4 regions of the Paenibacillus sp. Z3-2 genome follow, and region 3 is predicted to be linked to each of the others. Evidence: riboswitches for the same ligand, from Rfam matches in the RefSeq annotation. Region 3 holds a riboswitch; each other region holds the start of a gene.
The links. A riboswitch is a leader RNA that binds a small molecule or an ion and turns the genes downstream of it on or off. The one in region 3 is predicted to bind cyclic di-AMP.
Positions count from the first base shown of each region.

Region 1: linked by a shared signal. The riboswitch ahead of M1D71_RS16585 (3D domain-containing protein) and the one ahead of M1D71_RS06500 (HAD family hydrolase) in region 3 are both predicted to bind cyclic di-AMP.
Region 2: linked by a shared signal. The riboswitch ahead of M1D71_RS00525 (C40 family peptidase) and the one ahead of M1D71_RS06500 (HAD family hydrolase) in region 3 are both predicted to bind cyclic di-AMP.
Region 4: linked by a shared signal. The riboswitch ahead of M1D71_RS09670 (C40 family peptidase) and the one ahead of M1D71_RS06500 (HAD family hydrolase) in region 3 are both predicted to bind cyclic di-AMP.

Region 1 is NZ_CP096397.1:3,699,925-3,705,080, forward strand. Features, by position in the region: gene lpdD (prenylated flavin chaperone LpdD) at 1-319, opposite strand, end outside; gene M1D71_RS16580 (polysaccharide deacetylase family protein) at 473-1,264, shown strand; gene M1D71_RS16585 (3D domain-containing protein) at 1,379-2,050, opposite strand; cyclic di-AMP (ydaO/yuaA leader) riboswitch at 2,053-2,249, opposite strand; gene M1D71_RS16590 (amino acid ABC transporter ATP-binding protein) at 2,467-3,189, opposite strand; gene M1D71_RS16595 (ABC transporter substrate-binding protein/permease) at 3,176-4,612, opposite strand; gene M1D71_RS16600 (M20 family metallopeptidase) at 4,823-5,156, shown strand, end outside.
Region 2 is NZ_CP096397.1:104,666-109,821, forward strand. Features, by position in the region: gene rbsK (ribokinase) at 1-866, shown strand, start outside; gene M1D71_RS00515 (c-type cytochrome) at 938-1,294, opposite strand; gene M1D71_RS00520 (GNAT family N-acetyltransferase) at 1,445-1,939, opposite strand; gene M1D71_RS00525 (C40 family peptidase) at 2,295-2,765, opposite strand; cyclic di-AMP (ydaO/yuaA leader) riboswitch at 2,769-2,906, opposite strand; gene M1D71_RS00530 (hypothetical protein) at 3,161-4,003, opposite strand; gene M1D71_RS00535 (M1 family metallopeptidase) at 4,014-5,156, opposite strand, start outside.
Region 3 is NZ_CP096397.1:1,508,277-1,513,432, forward strand. Features, by position in the region: tRNA gene M1D71_RS06490 (tRNA-Leu) at 362-444, shown strand; gene M1D71_RS06495 (glutathione peroxidase) at 590-1,069, opposite strand; cyclic di-AMP (ydaO/yuaA leader) riboswitch at 1,440-1,615, shown strand; gene M1D71_RS06500 (HAD family hydrolase) at 1,731-2,129, shown strand; gene M1D71_RS06505 (HAD family hydrolase) at 2,277-2,960, shown strand; one part of gene M1D71_RS06510 (IS3 family transposase) at 3,084-4,009, opposite strand; one part of gene M1D71_RS06510 (IS3 family transposase) at 4,009-4,645, opposite strand; gene M1D71_RS06515 (Nramp family divalent metal transporter) at 4,769-5,156, opposite strand, start outside.
Region 4 is NZ_CP096397.1:2,138,952-2,144,107, forward strand. Features, by position in the region: gene M1D71_RS09645 (YkvI family membrane protein) at 1-335, opposite strand, end outside; gene M1D71_RS09650 (xanthine phosphoribosyltransferase) at 541-1,122, shown strand; gene M1D71_RS09655 (hypothetical protein) at 1,220-1,549, shown strand; gene M1D71_RS09660 (hypothetical protein) at 1,670-1,888, shown strand; gene M1D71_RS09665 (carboxymuconolactone decarboxylase family protein) at 2,024-2,353, shown strand; gene M1D71_RS09670 (C40 family peptidase) at 2,428-2,892, opposite strand; cyclic di-AMP (ydaO/yuaA leader) riboswitch at 2,898-3,029, opposite strand; gene pelA (pectate lyase) at 3,448-4,410, shown strand; tRNA gene M1D71_RS09680 (tRNA-Leu) at 4,586-4,669, shown strand; gene M1D71_RS09685 (divergent polysaccharide deacetylase family protein) at 4,870-5,156, shown strand, end outside.

The DNA.
Region 1 (5,156 bases), 2.2 Mb from region 3:
TCAGATGATCCTCCATCAACCTCTCTGCAGTTTGCACGATTTCGTCGATCTGCATCCGTGTAATGGAATCAAAATGGATACCCATCATTACCGTAACGGTTACTTTCAGCTGCAGGGCAGCCTTTCGGGCAAGCCGCTCACAGAGCTCTTGTTCCTTATGACCCGGAATATGTACCGTAGTCCCACTAACCCGCTCATGATCCACATAGAACGTGGCTACAGCGCCAATATGCGCCTTTCCTCCGGTAACGAGAAAAACCTTATCCTCTCCTGCTTCAATCACCTGTAAACGTATCGATTTCAAATCATATGTACTCATAGTCATCCACCTATCCTTCTCTATATGTTATATATGGAGGAATTATGGCTTTCATGAGATGAATCGGCAATGAAAATTCTCACACTACGCATAACTTATGGATACCCCGGGCATACCAAGGAGAACGTCATTTTGGAAAAGGAGGCCGTTATTATGCGCGTACGCCTCATTATGCTGATGGTTCTCGTTATTTTTCTCGGAGGATATCATGCTCCAGTTTCATCTCGGGATGCTTCAAGCCCGCCAAGTGAGTCGGTATCAGGTTCAGATTCCGCGGAAGAAGAGCAACTGACATTGGGACAATTACGTCAAAAATATGCCGATACGTTCAAAACCAATGGTCCTTCAACCAAGCAGGTTGCCCTGACTTTTGATGATGTGCCCGATCCACGATTTACTCCGCAAGTGCTGGATGTATTGAAAAAATACAAAGTCAGAGCTACATTCTTCATCGTGGGTAGTCGTGCTGAGAAACATCCGGATTTGGTGAAACGCATGGTTAAGGAAGGACATATCGTTGGCAATCACAGCTATAATCATCCGGAATTCAGTAAGCTGTCGATGAATGCCTTTCGCAAACAAATTTTACATACCGGGGATATTATTCACCACCTCACGGGATATACCCCTAAAATGATACGGCCACCTTACGGAGACATTAATGAGGAACAGCTGAAATGGGCTGCCAGACAGCATTATAGCATTGTGAACTGGAATGTTGACTCCCTGGACTGGAAAGGCCTCTCCAAAGAAAAGGTGAAAGAAAATATCCTGTCTGCCGTGAAACCTGGTTCCATCGTTCTGCAGCATGCAGGAGGCGGTGTGGGCTCTAACCTGAACGGCACGATTGAGGCTTTGCCCGAAGTCATTGAGGAACTGCGTAACCGCGGATATGAACTCGTCACATTGGACGAAATGTTGGGATTGCCTAAGGCCAAAGATTAGGGTGTCCATGATCCGTAAAAGGAAATGATTGCGAATGTTAAAAGGGTGCCTGTTCAATCGCAAGTTAGCGACTGACAGACACCCTGTTTGAATTCATTAGATGTAGTTTGATGTCTACTTCAGAATGTAGAGCTCGATATCCTGAAAACCAAATTTGCTTACGGACTGCTTGCTACCAGGAATGAAGATATCAATCCGGTGACCCTTGATTGCACCGCCAACATCACGTGCTGTGGCTACAAAAGCCTGTTTGGGCAATCCCGGATGGCTGTGACCTGTGACCAATACTTTGGTTCCGAGTGGAATCACACTTGGATCAACTGCAATCGTACCCAGTTCAAGATCATTACCGAAGTAATCCACAGCACCCCATCCTCCATTTTCGGACGGATCTGCAGAGTATGCCGTTGCTTTCACATTGACTGCTTTACTGTAATCAAACGTTTTGCCCCAGGCTTGAACCACTTTGTTATCTGCGTTAACGTCCAAGCTTGCTGTGGTAACCGTCTTCGCTTGAGCCTTGCTTTCCGTAGCGGCAGCAGCAACTTTGTTTGCTTTGCCGGGGATTGTAATTTTCAAACCACCATAAATGTTGTAAGGTGAAATGTCGTTATTTGCTTTAACCAACGTGTTAAGTGCTACTCCATATTGTTTCGATAAGGTGTAGAAGGTATCTCCCTCTTTGGCCACATGAACTGAATCTGCGTGAGCCGGAACGGCTTGGATAAGCATTGCTGTTGTCAATAATGCTACTGCTGTTTTGGCTATACGTTTCTTGTTAATCATGGTCTTCCTCCCTCATTGTGCCTGCGAAGTTAGTTGTCGGATTCGGATGAGGAGCCCACCCTATAGGTTCTTCGTTACATCTGGAAACATTATGTACCCCTAATTCACCCCAAGCAGTGTGCTATCGATCTTCCCCTGCACAATCTGCATCGTTACATCCCCCGCACTCCCTGTCCGGAAGTTTCGGCAGAGTTCAATATATCACAATTTTGTAACCTGAACTTGTAGTAATTCTTACCAAATGATTTTCAGCGCATCATCATCTGTAAGAATACTGGATAATCACGAAATGGCAGATGCATCGATTCCTTAAGATTAAGTTACAGAAAAGTTACTTTTCGACTCTATTAATGTTTATTACGCATAAAAAATAGCGTTACCGACATAAAGTCAGCAACGCTATTTGATCTGTGAATTTAGAGTACCTTAGCAAGAAAATCACGTGTCCGTGGATTTTTGGGTGCTCCGAACACCTCATCTGGTGTTCCTTCTTCCACAATAACCCCGCCATCCATGAACAAGATCCGGTCTCCCACTTCACGTGCAAAACCCATCTCATGCGTCACGATGACCATGGTCATCCCGCCTTCTGCAAGACGTTTCATGACATCGAGTACTTCACCGACCATCTCGGGGTCGAGAGCCGAAGTTGGCTCGTCAAACAGCATTACATGCGGCTGCATGGCCAATGCTCTTGCAATGGCGATCCGCTGCTTCTGTCCACCGGACAGCTGATTCGGGAATGTATCTTTTTTATCGTACAAGCCCACAGTGTTAAGCAGATCAGCAGCAATTTTCTCCGCTTCCTGCGTGGATTGCTTCTTCACTTTAATTGGAGCAATCGTAATGTTTTGCTGTACCGTTTTGTGTGGGAACAGGTTGAAATGCTGGAACACCATCCCCATTTTTTCACGAGTCGCATTGATGTTGTGCTTCGGATCGGTGATTGACACGCCTTCAAAATCTATCTCTCCCGAGGTAGGCTGTTCCAGCAGGTTCAGACAACGCAAGAATGTACTTTTACCCGAACCGGAAGGACCGATAACCACGACAACCTCGCCTTTGCCAATCGTCACGTTAATGCCCTTAAGCACATCGTTATTTCCATAAGATTTGTGTAATTGTCTAACGTCTATCACTTGCACTCAACTTCCTTTCCAGTCGTCCCAGCAGCTTGGACAAAATGAACGTCAATACAAAGTAAATGGCTGCCGCAATGAGAAACGGACTCAATCCTTGATACGTAATGTTTTTGACCACACTTGCCTGATACATAATGTCCACCATACCGATAACAGAGATAATGGAGGATTCCTTGATGATCGTTATGAATTCATTACCAATTGCCGGCAATACGGCCTTGAAAGCCTGTGGCAATATGATGTAACGCATGGCTGCACCTCTGCCCATTCCGAGGGAGCGAGCTGCTTCCAACTGGCCACGATCCACCCCTTGAATACCTGCACGGAAAATTTCCGCAAGATAGGCACCACTATTGATGGAAAGTGTGATAATCCCCGCTTGAAGGGGACTAAAATTAATACCAAATGTCAGGGCCAATCCATAGTAGATAATCATCAATTGCACTAGCATCGGAGTACCCCGAATAACTTCGACATACGCTGTTCCAATCCAACGTAGAATGGCTACATCATGTAGACGGAACAAACAGATGATCAGTCCGATGATCACCCCAAATATTACACCAAGTGCAGATAACAGGAGCGTGTATCCTACACCTGTTGCATAGAAGCTCTTGTATTGCCAGAACACTTCAAATATATTTTGTGATTTGTTCACTTTATCAGCCATCAGGAGACTGGCGTCTGTGACCATTTGTTCGATCTTATTTTCACTTTTCAATCGCTCGAGCGTTCCATTGACCGCACTTAGCAACTCTGTATTCCCTTTACGGATTCCAATTGCTGCTTCTACCTGTTCTTCATCAGGAACAGCAGGAGCAAGTGCAATCACATCATCCAGATATCCCGCAGCAACGGTATCTTCAACGATTGCTGCATTTATACGATTCGTTTGCAACTGCAACACAATATCAGAAATTTTATCGAGCGCAGTAAGCTTCGCTCCTGGGATATTCTGTCCAATCGTCTCTTGAATGGAACCCTTCTGCACCCCTATTTTTTCATTCTCCAGTTCTGCCATCGTCGGATATTTGTCTTTATCCGCACTGCGAACCATGATTACTTGTTTGGACTTGTAATAGGTGTCGGAAAAATCAATACTTTGCTTCCGTTCATCGGTTGGTGTCATTCCCGAGATGACCAGATCCACACGACCGCTCTGCAATGCAGGCAGGAGTCCGTCGAAGCCCATATCTTCAATGACAAGCTCAGCGCCAAGGTCTTTGGCAATTTCTTTGGCAATGGCAATATCAAAACCAACGATTTGATCTTTGCCATCGATCACTTTATGGAATTCATAGGGTGCAAAATCGGCACTTGTACCGAGCACCAGCTTTTTACTGCTTGAATTGTCTGTAGTCCCACTTGCAAGTGCCACAGGAACGGCAGTCGTCAGCAGAACGACAAAGGTCAACAGCATCATAGTGTAACGACTTATCAATTTCAACCTTGTTCTCTCCCCTTACAATACTTTGTATGCTTCTCATGTTGATGACTGAGTCATTATAAAGTACAATGCATGATTATGCAATGTATTTTGACATTACAAATCTTGACTTGTTTCTGAAAAAATGAAGCAAACATGATATAATCAATGAATTATTTTCATTTTTGCATAAGGAGTTTACTAATGACATCTAACAAATCACAGATCCTGACGGTTATTGATCAATATGCTTCCCGTTTTAAAGCCATTTCATCATATATCGGTGCCAATCCCGAACTGGGGAATGAAGAGTATCTTGCTTCTGCCCGTCTAAAAGAAGAACTGGTCTATCACGGCTTCACTGTAGAGGCTCCAATCCTTGGACTGGACACAGCCTTTATTGGAACCTATTCAGCCGCCAAACCCGGTCCTACCATCGCATTACTGTGTGAGTATGACGCGTTGCCGGAGATCGGTCATGCTTGTGGTCACCATCTGATCTGTATGATGAGTCTTGGGGCTGCTGTTGGGCTAAAAT
Region 2 (5,156 bases), 1.4 Mb from region 3:
ATTATCTCGCTGGTGGTAAAGGGGCGAACCAGGCTGTTGCCGCTGCGCGTCTGGGTGGACAAACCACGATGATTGGTGCGGTGGGGTCGGACAGTTTTGGCGAACGTCTACTGCACAGTCTGACGGAAAGTGGTGCAGATGCCTCGCAGGTTCGCATATTGGAAGACACGGTTACAGGGACGGCGTCCATTTGGCTCTCACAAGGAGACAACCGGATTATTGTTATTCCTGGGGCGAATGGACAAGTTGTGCCTGCGATGCTGGAGGAGGCGGATACGGTAAAAAGCCTGACTGCAGCCGCAGCGGTGCTGCTGCAGCTGGAGATCCCGCTGCCTGCGGTCACCCGCGCCGCCCAACTAGCGGCTGAAGGCAGCGCACTGGTTGTGCTCAACCCGGCTCCCGCGGTGCCGGGTCTGCCCCAAGAGCTCCTGCGGTGCGTCGACGTTGTCACGCCGAACCGCACTGAGCTTGCCGTGCTTACCGGCCGGGATCATCTCCGGCCGGAAGACCTGGATGCGGCGGTTGCAGAGCTCGCCGCATCCCTCGGGGCCGCTGTCGTCACGACGCTCGGCCCCGAGGGGGCAGTGTACGCGGCGGCGCCTGGTGGCCGCGTACAAGCAGGGCGTGCCGGCGCGTGCCGTGCGCCCGGCTACGCCGTAAGCGCCGTCGATACGACCGGCGCTGGCGATTGCTTCAACGGCGCGCTGGCGGTAGCCCTCGCGCGCGGTGAGACCTTGGACGCGGCTGTAGGCTTCGCCATGGGCGCGGCCGCGTTATCCGTGACGAAGCTCGGCGCCCAGTCCGGGATGCCGTCCGCACATGAAGTCGAGGCCTTTCTGGCCGAGCACGCGCCAGAAGCTCAATAATCTGCATAACAAAGAGGCTCTTACTCTCCCAAAGGGGGATTAAGGGCCTCTTCGTTATGCGCGTGCAGAGATTATTTCTTCTCTGACAACCACATGGCGATATTGGCAATCTCTTCATCCTGCAGTTTGCCCTTAAAGGCAGGCATGCCACCTTTACCTTTGATAATCGTAGAATAGATCTTCTCCAGATCATCCTGGCTGCCGATGTTTGCCAGAGCAGGACCTACGCCACCCTGAAGCTGATCCCCGTGACAGGAAATACAGTTGGCTTTGACCAGTGCCTCAGCCTGTCCTGCATCCATCGTCACTTCCGGCATGGTTGGTTTCGCTTCTTCAGCCACTTCCTCTTTCCCTGGAAGCGTAAACATTAAAACAATAGCTAAAGCGCATGCTGCAAAAAATACCCCGCTCATGATCCATTTGTGCATCCCTTATGTCCCCTCCAGAATGAAAGATCATCTAACCTGAAACTATCCATATCATTATAACGGAACCTGTAGTCACATCATAGCATTTTGTGGTAATTTTTTGAACTAATCACATAACAAGGAGCAGATTTGGTTGTTTTGCAATGAATTCTAATCACGAGGCCCTTCATAGACCATGCAGTGAAAGGGCATTAAGCCGGTAGGGGTCTGTCGTTCGTATGTATCCTGGATGACAAATCCACTCTTCAGATAGACTTGAATGGCACGGGCATTCCAAGTCAGCACTTCCAGGTCAATCTCATTCGTCCGGTTTCGGCGAATGGCTTCCTGTACAATGGCGGTGACAAAAGCTTTCCCTTGACCCTGACCACACAGCTCTGGATGCATGCCGAGGCCAATCCGGGTTACCCCTTGAAGGGGGAAGTATTGAACAAATCCATATATGCGTTCGTTCTGATCTAGAACAATCGCATATTGTTCCTGCCGCAGCTGTGCATCCCCAAATTCCACTTCAAGTGCCTTCATCTGCTCCCAGGGGAGCCAGCTGTAGATATTATAAGGCGGCTCGTATTGCCAATTGCAGATAAACTCCGCATGTTCTTCTAGCATGGGTACAACGTGAAACGTCACAGGGGCTTCATTCATACATCTGCACGCTCCTCTCATTCATCACCAAACCCTCTGTCCACTCTACAAAAGAGCAGTTCTTTTAGCAAGTCTGCAACTTTGGGAAAAAAATGAAACAAAAGTTCCGGTAATTACGTTTATATTATAACGGGATGGGTAAAAACATCATAAGGGCACGGACAAACGAACGCCAAGTAAAGCTGTTGATGTCGCAGGATATGCCTCATGTGTTACTTGCTACGTGAACAGGGGATGAAGCACAAAAAAACCGCCGGATACATTCCTGCGGAGAATGTACCGGGCGGTTCTGTTATACTTCTTACTTCGTTCCAGTAGGGTTAATGGTTACAGCATCATGTTGCCCAGCTTGTCCCTAGTCAAGGGCCAGTGATTCATATGCGTCCGTGCTCATAATCCGTTTAGCGCCAACATAACGATTGGCCCAGTAGTTTTCACTCAATGCACTGATCGTAACACCTTTGGAAGAAGAGGAGTGTGCGAACTTTCCATCCCCTACAAAGATTCCTACATGAGATACGCCTTTACCTGTTGTATTAAAGAATACCAGATCGCCAGCTCTCATCTCCATGCGGGATACGGAATCGCCCATTTCGAATTGGGAACTGGATTGGCGTGCCAAATCAATACCCAACTTGTCGAATACATACCGTGTGAACCCGGAGCAGTCAAAGCCGTTAAGCGTTGTTCCCCCGCTTTTGTATGTAGTTCCCATTGCTGAATCAATTACTGTATCCATTTTTGAATCTGCGAATGCGCTGCCTGCACCAAGCGATAATGCAAATGTGAGGCTAAGTACAGCTGCGGTTAATTTCTTTTTGAACAAGAGATATACCCCTTCCAACGCCTGCGAGGTTAGCTTAAGGATTCGGTTGAAGGTCCCCTATGATCCCTCTGTAGCAAGATCAATTCACCCATAACTGGTTCCCCCGCTTCCCAGGTGCCAGGAATTTGGCTATGCTAGTTATGCACCTGCGAAATCAAGAAATGACGATTTAATTTTAAGTAGTTACAAATATGAATATAAAGATTACAAAGTTGTTACTAAAAACTCACTGCGATTATTGTAACAGAGGTGTACCGGTTTGGCAACGTTTAACAATAAATTTAGCAAAAAAAACCTCGACCTTTGACGGGGAAAGGTTGAGGTTTGCCTATTTATAAGTACTTATTAGGCCATGAGTTTAACATGCGATGGTAACAATTTTTAAACGATTTGCTCTAACCTTTGGATGTTTTGGACTGCCATAAGCGAAAATGGGCGCATATTTTCCACAGGCTCATTAGACATCTGGCAAGAGGATACGTCTGTTGTAGTATAAGTCCGGTGAGTCCTGTTAGTAACCATGAGGCTGAAGTGAACGCCCCGAAGATAAGCAGGTGAACTCCGCCCAGCAGCAGTGCAATGCCAATCACGGCGATGAGATGTCGTAGTGCAATCCAGAGTGCTTTGAGTGTGCCGTGAGCGCCACCTTCTCCCTCCGGTGCGGAAATACCGAACTGCATGTAGAGAAGGACGTGATGGATAACCCAGCCATATATGAACCAGGCAGCTATATAAGGTATGCCGGGCAAGAGTAATTGAAGGGAATGAAATCCATCCAGTAGAATTGAATACAGCTTCGGTATGAGCCAGTAGGCGGGTAGAAGTATCAATAATGTACGTATGCTGTGGAGCAACAGCATCGGTTTCCACAGATTTTTGATTCCGCGGACGAATGGAATGCGCTCTTCAGTACTATTATAGTGCTGAAGCGAGTAGAGCAGTCCTGCTTGAATGAGGGGGCTGATCAACATGCGAACCAGCAGCATAGCCCCCAGGATCCACAGATAACGATGAACCTCCGGATGGGTGGACAGGTTAAGTTGGCTTTCCATTTTGAACAAAAGCGTACTTAACTCCCCGGCATCAGGGTCAGGATAGCGCAGGAGCAGTGGGACGACCGCTGATTGAACCATTCGATAGAGGAAATATCCCCATATGAGCTGATAGAGAAATAAGAGTGCTGCAATGAACATATGCTGACGGACGAGAAACCAGCCTTCGCGTATTTTTGCTTTCACCGTTTCCACCTCACCATGACAGACCTCCGAATATGGCTTCTATTAGTTTGGTTACACTCATGCTCCAGCGGGATTTTGTTGGCTCATCCAGTCCGGATTTCAGGAAATTGTTCATGTGGCGGTTCTCCAGCACGATCGTGTACAGAGGATCGGTCATGGCCCAGGAGACAGGGGATGTGTGAGTTAATTTATAGGTGATGCGATCTTCTTTGCCATTCCATTGCTTGGTAAGGATATGCCCGTCTTCAAAAGCAATGCGAACAGGAACGGCGTTGTAATCACTGCCTTTTTTCACGATCGTCACGGAAGACTCGTACAATGTTTGGCCGTCTTTTTGCACGGGTGTAACACGAATATCCTCTACAGCAAAATCAGCCATTCCGTTACCATAGATGTATTGATTAAAATAATCAGACCAGGAAGTACGGGTTACTTGCTCTACAACTTTCTGGAAATCAGCTGATGTGGGGTGTTTGAAGCGGTACTTCTTCACATAGGTAGAGAGAATACGTTCCATTGTTTTCGCACCGACTTGATGTTCTATACCGAGCAATACAAGCTTGCCACGTGTGTAGACATTGGCCGCGTACTCATTCTGTGACTCGAACTTCCAGGATTCCTGTGTTAATGATGAAGGAGACGTAATCAGGCCCGATTGTACCGGCAGGTTCGGGATCAGTCCATATTCCTGCTCCATCAGTTTGTCTTCTGCATAAGAGGTGAACCCTTCATCCAGCCAAGCTTCTTCAAATTCGTTACTGGCAACCATGCCGTAGAAGTATTGATGTCCAATCTCGTGAACTACGGTACGTTCCAGGTCATAGCCTGGCGTGGTATCATCCGCACCAAAGGCTGTGATTAGCGTGGGATATTCCATACCTCCGGCACCGTTCCCCGTTTTGGGCGGAACAACGATGGATAAGGTCGCGTAAGGATATGGACCAAACCATTTGCTATAATTGGCTAGTGCGGCCTTAGCGGCATGGAAATATCGTTCTTTCAGATCTTGATGAGCAGGGTCCAGGTACAGCTTGATTCGTACCCCAGGAACATTGGGTGCAGAGAAGGGTTCCTCGGCGTAGACAAAATCGGGTGAGGCTGCCCAGGCGAAATCATGCACATCATCGGCATAGAATTGATAGACTTTCTCTCC
Region 3 (5,156 bases):
AAATCCGAACTATATGATAGTTATCTTCCCATAAATGTCCGCTTTTTGTCAATAGAATCCTTGGAATTTATTGTTCTAAAAATGATAAATCATATATTGTGTTATTTAATGTATCATTTTAAGTTAGGTATTCACAGGGTATAGGGGAAGATTATATATTACTATATATAAATGATTACACAGATCGGCTCTATCCGGAAAAGAGGGGATCAAAACTAATGATATGCAGTTCATGACTAAACATGACGAGAATATGCGATTTTTGAGGAAAATGCCTGGCTGAAAAAGAAGCATTAAAAAATACTTTACTTTTAGATCTAAACCCGGTATAATCAATTCTGTTGCCGATTATTTACGACATGCGGTCGTGGTGGAATGGCAGACACGCTATCTTGAGGGGGTAGTGGGCGTATGCCCGTGGAGGTTCGAGTCCTCTCGACCGCATCATATGAACGATTAAGAAGAAGCTTTCCTTTATTGGAAAGCTTCTTTTTTTGTCTTTTCGACCAGTAGAACCTCAAGTCAGGAAAAAGGCCCTCCATTACCCGGGGCGATCGTGCTTACCTTCTGGTTACGGGTGGCCTATGTATTATTTTTGAAGCAAGTTCTTGATATCTTCTTCAATCTTGTCGGGTGTTGTTTTGGGAGCATAACGTTTCAGTACCTGTCCGTTCTGATCCACAAGGAATTTGGTGAAATTCCATTTGATTGCTTTGGAGCCGAGCAGGCCAGGAGCTTCCTTGCTTAGATGCTGGAAGAGAGGATGAGCGCTTGAGCCGTTCACATCAATTTTCTCGAACATAGGGAAGCTCACGCCATAATTCATCTGACAGAACTCTGCAATGTCGTCCGAAGAGCCTTTTTCCTGTGCAAATTGGTTGCTTGGAAAACCCAGAACTTCAAACGGAGCATCCTGAAACTTGTCTTGCAGTTCTTGCAGGCCTTTGAATTGAGGAGTGAGGCCACATGAGCTAGCCGTATTCACAATCAGTAGCACTTTGTCACGGTAGTCGGACATTTCAACTTCTTGACCGCGAAGAGTATTCACTTTGTAATCGTAGATTGTCATCTAAATCGCCTCCATTATATAATCTTATACCCCTTATTATATTGGTTGCAATTAAATAATACAAAACTAATATGGTGTTAAAAGAATCAAAACAGGCAAGTTGTGCAGAATACGTGAATGAATTGCGATGTGATTTTCGTCAGAGTGAGAATTAGATAGACTTGAAGAGATAGATAGAGTATAACCTTGTTGTAAGCGCTATTATGTATGGGTATTGGCGAAAATCTGCCGATTCGGTGATCTGTGCGGACTTTACACCGTCATGGCGCGGGTGTATGATTCATAACGTAATTTCAATTTAAATTAAATTGTACTTGAAAAACGAAACAAACGATAATATCGCTCGATCTTACTTTAAGATATACGAACGATGTTTTAATCGCTGAGTTTCCATTCTTTGATGAGTGGGAAACGGGGGAACCAACGGAATGCGCTGTCCAGGACAGTGGGCATTCATGGGGTGAATTTTCCGGTGACAGCCGGAAATAGGGCGACTCTCGCGCCCGAATCCGTCAGCTAACCTCGTAAGCGTTAAAGGGAGAGGCAACAAGCCGTACGCTGGTTCATGGTGTTTTCGCCATGGATTATTTAAGAAGCGTTCGGGAGGCCTTGGTCCCCCACGCTTCTTTTTTGTTGTCTTTTCACGCCAAGGGAGGAACGAATGATGGATACTGAGATGATCTTAGTGACTGCTCCAAATGAAGCAGGACGCAAATTTATCAAATTGCTGATGTACAAAAAAATGCCGTTTGCCGTTCTAACCAACAGTGCAGGGGAAGAGCGTAGACTCCGTAGAATCGGGGTAGAGCATGTCATTCGCATGAACACGGCTGCAGCTCAAAAATGGTTTTTGCCGCAGGGCAGCGTAGGCAATGTGTTTATTTTCGAAAACAGCCTGAATCTGACCTGTCGTTATTTGCAAATCTGCCGTTCATGGACATCGAAGTCCCTGTGCGTCATTACGGAACAGAGTCATCCAAAGGGCATCTATCGGGGGATGGGCGCAGACCGAATTGTATATTCACTCAATGGGGAAGTCGGCTTTCTCCTGAATGGTTAGTGCGCTAGCTTGATAGCTTGTGATTGCTCCGGTGTAAGGGGCCTGTTATAATTGAATATATCAATAAACGGAAATTTGAGGAGACTCATGCTTGATGGTGGGTCTTCTTTTTTATGGTTTTTAGAGGTAGTTCAAGGAGGAATTGGCGTGCCGGATGTAGGTGGAATAAAGTGGTTGTTTTTTGATGTTGGAGATACGCTGGTGGACGAATGGGAGCCGGTTGATGATATTATCGGACAGTTCGTCCGTGAAGCATGCGCTTTGGGGTATCCGGTGCAGATTGAGGCGGTACGAGAACTGTTCACGAACTGTTACCAGAATTATGAGCAATGGCCTATGAGAGTGGCTATTCGCACATTCATTGGAGACGAGAAGCACCAAAAACAGATTCAGGACAAGCTGAAGTTTCAAAAAGATCTTGAACGTCCTTTTCCTTCAGCGGATTCGGTTCTTGGGCACTTGTCGAAGCATTATCGCATTGGCATTATTGCCAATCAAAGTCCTGGAACGGAAGAGAGACTGGAGAGCTACGGGTTGCGGAAGTATGTTGATGTTCTGGCCTGTTCGGCTGAAGAAGGGGTGTCCAAGCCAGACCCTGAGTTATACGCTGTAGCCTTGAAGCAGGCCGGTTGTGAACCAGAGGAAGCCGTCATGATCGGGGATCGGATCGATAACGACATTATTCCTGCTCGGAAGCTGGGCATGCGTACGATACGGATTATGCAGGGTTACGGGAGATTCCAGCCGGAACTATCGGATGACGAACGTGCAGATTGGACTGTTGATTCATTGGATAAGCTCCTGCCGTTATTGGTGCCAAACCAGGATTAGATGATTGCGTACGAGAGATTCTACTATAAATGAAAACACGTTGCTGTATAGCAACAATAAAGGCTGATCAACTTGGGTTGAACTGCACCCCGTCAAGTAGACAGTACAAAAAATAAAAGATGGTTAAGCGGCCTTGGTCCTGAATTCATTGGGACTGAGGCCGTTTAGTTTTGCCTGTAACCGTTCGTAATTGTAAAATTGTATGTAATCATCAATGTCTTTTTGGAGTTCTTCAAAGGTCCCGTAGGTATGCAAGTAATACTTCTCACATTTGAGCGTCCCCCAAAAGGATTCCATGGGTCCGTTATCAATGCAACGGCCTACCCGAGACATACTTTGTGTGAGTTTCGCTTCGTCCAACATCTCCTTAAAACGTAAAGAAGTGTACTGGAAACCGCGGTCACTATGAAGCAAGGGACGGCTTGCTGGAGCAGCTTTTAAAGCCAATTCCAGCGTCTTTAAGACCAGCGGATTGTTATTAGAATGTCCTAAGACATAAGCAACAATAGACTTGTCGTGCAGATCCTTAATTGCGCTTAAATAGGCCTTCTTCCCGTTGCCGTACTTGAATTCCGTTACGTCGGTTACCCATTTTTGGTTTGGCATTTCCGCCTCAAATTTACGATTCAGTATATTCTCCGCAACCTGCTGAGGGGTAGAGCCTATGTACTTCTTCCTCTTTTTTCGGGTGACAGACTGGATGCCCTGGAGCTTCATCAGACGGTATACTCGCTTCGCGTTAATATTGCTGTCCATTTGCCTGCGTAAATGCAGCGTTAATTGGCGATACCCAAAGGTTCGCTCCACCTTCTCATAGAGAAGGAGCATGGCCTGTGTAAGTTTCGCATTGTCGGTCTCCCGTGAACTGGGTTTTCGATTCAACCATTTATAGTAGCTGGACCGCGGAATTCCTGCGATTTCACACAAAAGCTGAAGGGAACAGGACTCCTCTTGCCGAACAACTTGAATAGCCAGGTAGATGTTCTCCTGACGAATGTGACTTAACGCCTCCTCCTTTCGAGTTCCTCTAACTTTTTTAGAAAAGCATTCTCCGCACGCAGCCGCGCATTCTCGTACTCTAATTTTTGCATAGCAAGTCTGTGGCGATCTGCCTCCGTGAGTGCTTCAGCTGATTTGGTACGTCCTCTGCCGTCTCGTAGCGCCTCTTCGCCGCTTGCTTCGTATTTCTTTACCCAGCTATATACTTGTTGGTATGAAACGTGAAAACGGCCTGCGGCCTGGGTGTAGTCTTGTCCATTTGCCAGACAATATAGCACGATATCGATCCGTTCCTGCCAAGTGGTTACGCGTCCTTTGGTCATCGCCCTGGTTCCTCCTGAATGAGCAGCGGTTAAGCTGATGCTAAGACCATTATACTTCTTAATCCAGTTGGCGAGTTGGGTTCGACTTGCAATTTTATACTTGTCGATGATTTGATATTGCGATAATCCTCCTTCCAAATAATCATGGACCGCTTGGCGTTTGAGCTCTGCTGAATACTTTTGATTACGGGAACGGACTTCCAGGCCCTCGTAACCGTACAACTGATAACGGCTTCGCCACTTGACCACAGATGTTTTGGATAATCCGTACTTTTGAGCCACAGCTTTTAAACCAAGTTCACCACATTCAATTTCTTGCAGAATATTCAATTTTTCAAGTGCCGTAAACTTCTTTTGTTCCATAAAAACACTCCCCATACAGTAACAGGCTTTTATTATTTCACCTGTCTACTATATGGGGAGCATATCAGGTATAGAATACCGGAGTCGATCAGCCTTTTTAATATTTAGTCATTTAGAATGAGATTAGAACAACCGGATCGTCTGAATGATCAGATATACATTTAGCACAACGATAATAGCGGCAATGACCCATGAGATGATTTTGAGCCATAATTTGTTGGCGAATGCACCCATGCTTTTTTTATCACTCGTGAACATCACCAGGGGGATGACAGCAAAAGGTAATTGAAGAGACAGCACGACCTGGCTCAAAATGAGCAGTTCTTCTGTGCCATGTTCTCCTGCGATGGCTGTAACAATTACAGCAGGGATGATGGCGATCAGACGTGTGACCAGTCTACGCAGCCATGCTGGAATTCGAATATTCAGGAAACCTTCCATGACAATCTGCCCAGCGAGTGTACCTGTAAGAGTAGAGTTCTGACCTGATGCCAACAGCGCCACACCGAAA
Region 4 (5,156 bases), 630 kb from region 3:
TGTTCAACAAAAACGGAACCTGCTCCGGCAAGCATGACACTGTTCACGCCGATGAGAATGAGAAGGGTCACCCATGTGATCCATTTGCCCGCTTTGTGGCCAAATAAATGTTTGTTCAAATCCTCATAAGAGCGGGAACCGGTATCGTGAGCAATGAGCATCATTTTGGTACCTAACCAGACAAAGAGCATGGTGGATAAGCCTATGGTGATGGTGGCCCATTTGCCATACTGGGTAAAAAACTGCAAAATTTCCTGCCCTGTTGCAAAGCCGGCTCCGACCACCGTTCCAATGTATGTAAATGCGATCTGCAGCACCCGAAATGCCTGTTTCATGTGTTTCCCCTCTCAGGCCCCTAAATAGTTTGGACATGCGGGTGCCATGGTACAAGGTATGCTTGACCCACGAAAGTCATGACAAATGGATAGCAAGCTCTGGCTTGAATAGTACCTTAAGGACAGCACCCTGGCAATTTCGCTTGAACTTATAGATAGATATATGATACTTTTACCTCATAGGATAGGCTTGGGAGGTCAAATCATGGAAGTATTGAAACAACGAATTTTACAAGAAGGTGTTGTCATCTCGGACCAGGTGTTGAAGCTGGATGGTCTGTTGAACCACCAGATTGATCCTGCACTAACAATGGAGATGGGACGGGAGTTTGCTGCCCGTTTTCGTGAAAGTGGAGTGACTCGGGTAATCACGGTAGAGTCCTCAGGAATTCCGGTTGCTTTTGCCGCAGCCCATGAACTTGGGGTACCGCTCGTATTCGCTCGTCGTAAAAAAACGCTTCTGGCTGATCCTGATGCTTACTGTGAACGCGTACCGTCCTTTACCAAAGGAATCGTAACGGACATAATGGTTTCCCGCGAGTTCATTCATGAGAATGACCGCATTTTGTTCATTGATGATATCATTGCTAATGGAGATGCCGCTCGTGGAGTGATCAAAATTATTGAACGTTCCGGTGCGGAACTCGTCGGATTCGGCGTTGTGGTCGAGAAATGTTTTCAGGCGGGGGCCCGCACGATTCGTGAACAGGGAATTCCGGTGGAAGCCTTGGTACGCATTCGTTCCCTGAACGATGGAACGGTACAATTTGACGATAACGAAATGTGACATTTTAAAGGAATAGGGCCTATTTTTAGAACTATGCCTTTGCATGACCGCGGATTTCATTTATAATGGGGTTATGTTAGGGAGAGGAGGCAACACCATGGGGAACCAACCGGCAACAGAACAATTTTTTATTGATAAGCTGGCGGAATCGAAAGTTCATTTTGAACGTGCCCTGGATTGTAAACATACGGAATTCGATGACCTTTATCCCTATATGATTGAACATCCTCAATTTTTCTGGTACAAACGCTATGTTGCCTGGTCAGAATTACTGACGATTGTAGGCTTGTGCGAAGAGTTGTCCTTCTCTTGGAAAGAACAATTTACACCGCATCAAGTGGAGTACCTTGAAGAACGTGTGATGTCCGCCAAAGTGCTTGATTTTTGGTTCGAGAAGAACGACAGCAAAGAGCACGCGCAGCGGTAACTTTCAGTCGGGACATAATTTCGAATGACATGACAGTCCAATACAGTCACGTGAGACCTAAATGACATTTCATTTTAGGTCTCTTTTTGTAAATAAATTTGGAATATAGGAGCCATGAACATGATCAGTGATACAGAACTGGACGCTCTGCGTCTGTCAGGTGAGAAAGTAAGAGTAGTGAGGGACGAGCTGGAAACTAACGATGTAACCGGGATTGTGGTTGCCTGGGATGGTGAGCAGGTACTTATCCGTCGTCGGAATCGACGTGTTGTTAAGCTGGATCGCAATTACCGATATCAGTTGTTCAGCGAGCCGCGCCAAAGTTTACTTAGTGAGTAACCGTATAATTTGGCTAGAACATGAACGTTTAATTGTTTGCAATTACCATGATTTCTTGGCATAAATGACTCACTCGGGTGAGAAGATAGGTACAGTGAGGAAATCTGTAACTATAGCCGAGAGGATGTGCTGCAAATGACATTGATGAATGATAAAGTTCATGCCTACAAGGATCAGATTGGAGCATTAAGCGACGTGCTGCCAGGTGTGGTGAAGTCGTATCATGAGTTTACCGGAGAATGTTTTCAGCCTGGCGTGATTGATGCGAAGACGAAACAGCTCATTGCGCTCGGAATTGGACTATTTGCTAACAATGAGGTATGTACCTTCTATCATGTGGAAGAAGCTCGTGCGAAGGGTGCTACAGATCAGGAGATCATGGAGACCGTTGCGGTGGCTGGAGCTGTCGGTGGCGGACATGCTCTGTCTCAAGGCGCAATGCGAGTGCAGAAGGCGTTGCATTAGTTAGCAATACAATGCACATTTTTAAGTACACAAAAAGGCATCGGTTTAAAATCCGGTGCCTTTTTGTGTGTGAATTACATTTTCCCTAACATTTTATCATACATAAACTGTCCAGTTACCCGACGTGCTGTTACGTAACGATCATTAAAATAAGGATTGGACAACTTGGTGATGCTTACACCTTTACTGCTGGAAGCATGAGCGAATTGTCCGCCGCCGATATATACACCTGTATGTGAAATGCCTTTGCCCATCGTATTGAAGAACACCAGATCACCTGTGCGAATGTTACTTTTGGATACCGGAGTACCTGCTTTGGCTTGCTGCTGCGAAGTACGTGGCAATACAATGCTGTATTTGTTGAAAAGATATCTCATAAACCCGGAACAGTCAAAGCCAGCCAGCGTTGTGCCACCCCACTTGTAAGGTATGCCTGTCATGTTGTTCACTACGGAGTTAATACTGCTTGCCTCTGTGCTTGTTGCTCCGGATGTAAATAGTACAGCTGCTCCAAAAATGGAGATAATCAGTTTTTTCAAAATAAATGTTCTCCCTTCGATGCCTACGGAGTTAGCTAAGGGTTCGGTAGAAGGTTCCCTATATTTCCTATGTATAAGAATAATTCACCCAAATTGGTTCCCCCGTTTTCAAACATGAAACTCGGCAATTAATAATTAAGTTTTTGTAACTATTTGAAACTATATTGCATAAATGCGTAATTGTCAAACCCATTTAAAACCCTTCATTTTACCCCAATGTTATCGGAATTACGGTTTTTATATGAAAGAGGGGATCAAGTTTGGGTATCATTCATGACAAAAACGTCACTATTGATTCGTTGAAGGTGATTTTGGACAAATAAATAAGTTTGTCATGAGTTAAAAGAACTATTCCGTTATGTAGAATTAAAGAGATTATATTGATTAAGTTGCATATATTGACAAAAATCGATTTTTTGCATATTATCGTTTTATCCAATCCACATATTGGATGGAATTTGATTTTATTGTGCGATGAATTCAAATAAAGGAGGTTTGGGGTTCGAATCTTAAGTTAGGTAGAAGTGGGAGATTTATTAAAACGAACTTAGGAGAGTGTTATCTTTGAAAGCAAAAAAAATAGTTACTTTTGTTCTAGCATGTACCATGGTATTCTCAGCCGTTGGAATGGCTTTTCTCCCTGTAGCAACGGTATCTGCTGCCGATGCATCAGGTACAACAGCAAGTATTTCCGATGTTTTGAAGAACCAGCTGCCAGATGGAGGTTGGAGAAAGGATTATAAACAAACCAGTGGAGAATGGGCGAAGTCCACGATTGACAACAAGGCTACATACTCAGAGATTAGAAGATTGGCGAAGGAATTCAAAAAGACGAATGATCCGCGCTACTCAGCGGCTGCAATTAAAGGAATCAATTTTTTGATTAATATGCAGTATTCAAACGGTGGATGGCCGCAAGTGTACCAAAGCTCCGGATATCACAAACACATCACTTATAATGATGATGCCATGATTAACGTCATGTACATGCTGGATGAAGTAGCAACGCGTAAAGGTGACTTCTCGTTTATCGACAGTGCCCTTGCCAATCGCAGTAAGAACTCAGTTGCTAAAGGTGTAGAAGCGATTCTGAATACACAGGTCGTTTCAGGCGGTAAGCTGACAGCATGGGGACAACAACATGATTCCAGTTCCCTTAAACCGGCAAGCGCAAGAATCTATGAAGTACCATCGCTGACGGCTGCAGAGAGTGTAACGATTGTTAAATTCCTGAAAACCAGACCTGCTAACGCCAAAATTACGGCATCCATTAAAGGAGCCGAGGCGTGGTTTAACAAAGTGAAGATTACGGGTTACAAGTATGAAAGAGCGAACGGAGACAGCAAAATTATCGCTGATTCCAAAGCTGCACCGATCTGGGCTCGCTTCTACGAAGTGGGAACGGATAAACCGATCTTTATTGGTCGCGACGGGGTAGTTAGATACAAATTAAGTGATATTGATAAAGAAAGAAGAGGCGGTTATGCATGGTATGGCAACTGGCCTTCCAAGCTGTAATGAGTGACGAGCCTCAGGTTTCATAGCGTTAACTCCTTGTAACTGTAAGTAAAGCCCGAATCAGACATGGACGTCTGACTCGGGCTTTACTTGTTATTATTTTCAGTGTTGACATGATAGATTACACATGATATATTATTTCTTGTCGCCGAGATTTCTTACGGAGATATAATATGCGGTCGTGGCGGAATTGGCAGACGCGCACGGTTCAGGTCCGTGTGGGCTAACCCCCGTGGAGGTTCGAGTCCTCTCGACCGCATCAGAAGAAAAGGCTTGTATGTTGCTCTTGGAGCAATATACAGGCCTTTTTTAATGCCTTGATTTCACAGTAATGCCTCAACGTATTCTGGTGGATTAGTGTAAATCAATTTTTTACCGCTGTATCATTTACCTTCCACGTACATATTCATGCCTACATTATGAAACAATGAGGACACGGATAAAAGGAGGGGTTTAATTTTGAGAACGGTGAGAAAAGGATTGAAATCCAATCGGGAATCCAGAATCATTATGTTCAGAATGATGGTTATAGGGATTCTTGGAATTTTTGTTTTGGTTTGTTCACTGAGCCGCGCGGACTTGGCCACAGCAGCGATGACCGACATCAATTCAAAGGGTACGCTGAAGCGAATGGCAATTATCATCGATGATGTAGGTAACGACATGAAGGGAACGGATGAGATTCTGGCGATGCCAGTCAAACTGACGGTAGCCGTAATGCCTTTTCTGCCAACAACGAAGAAAGA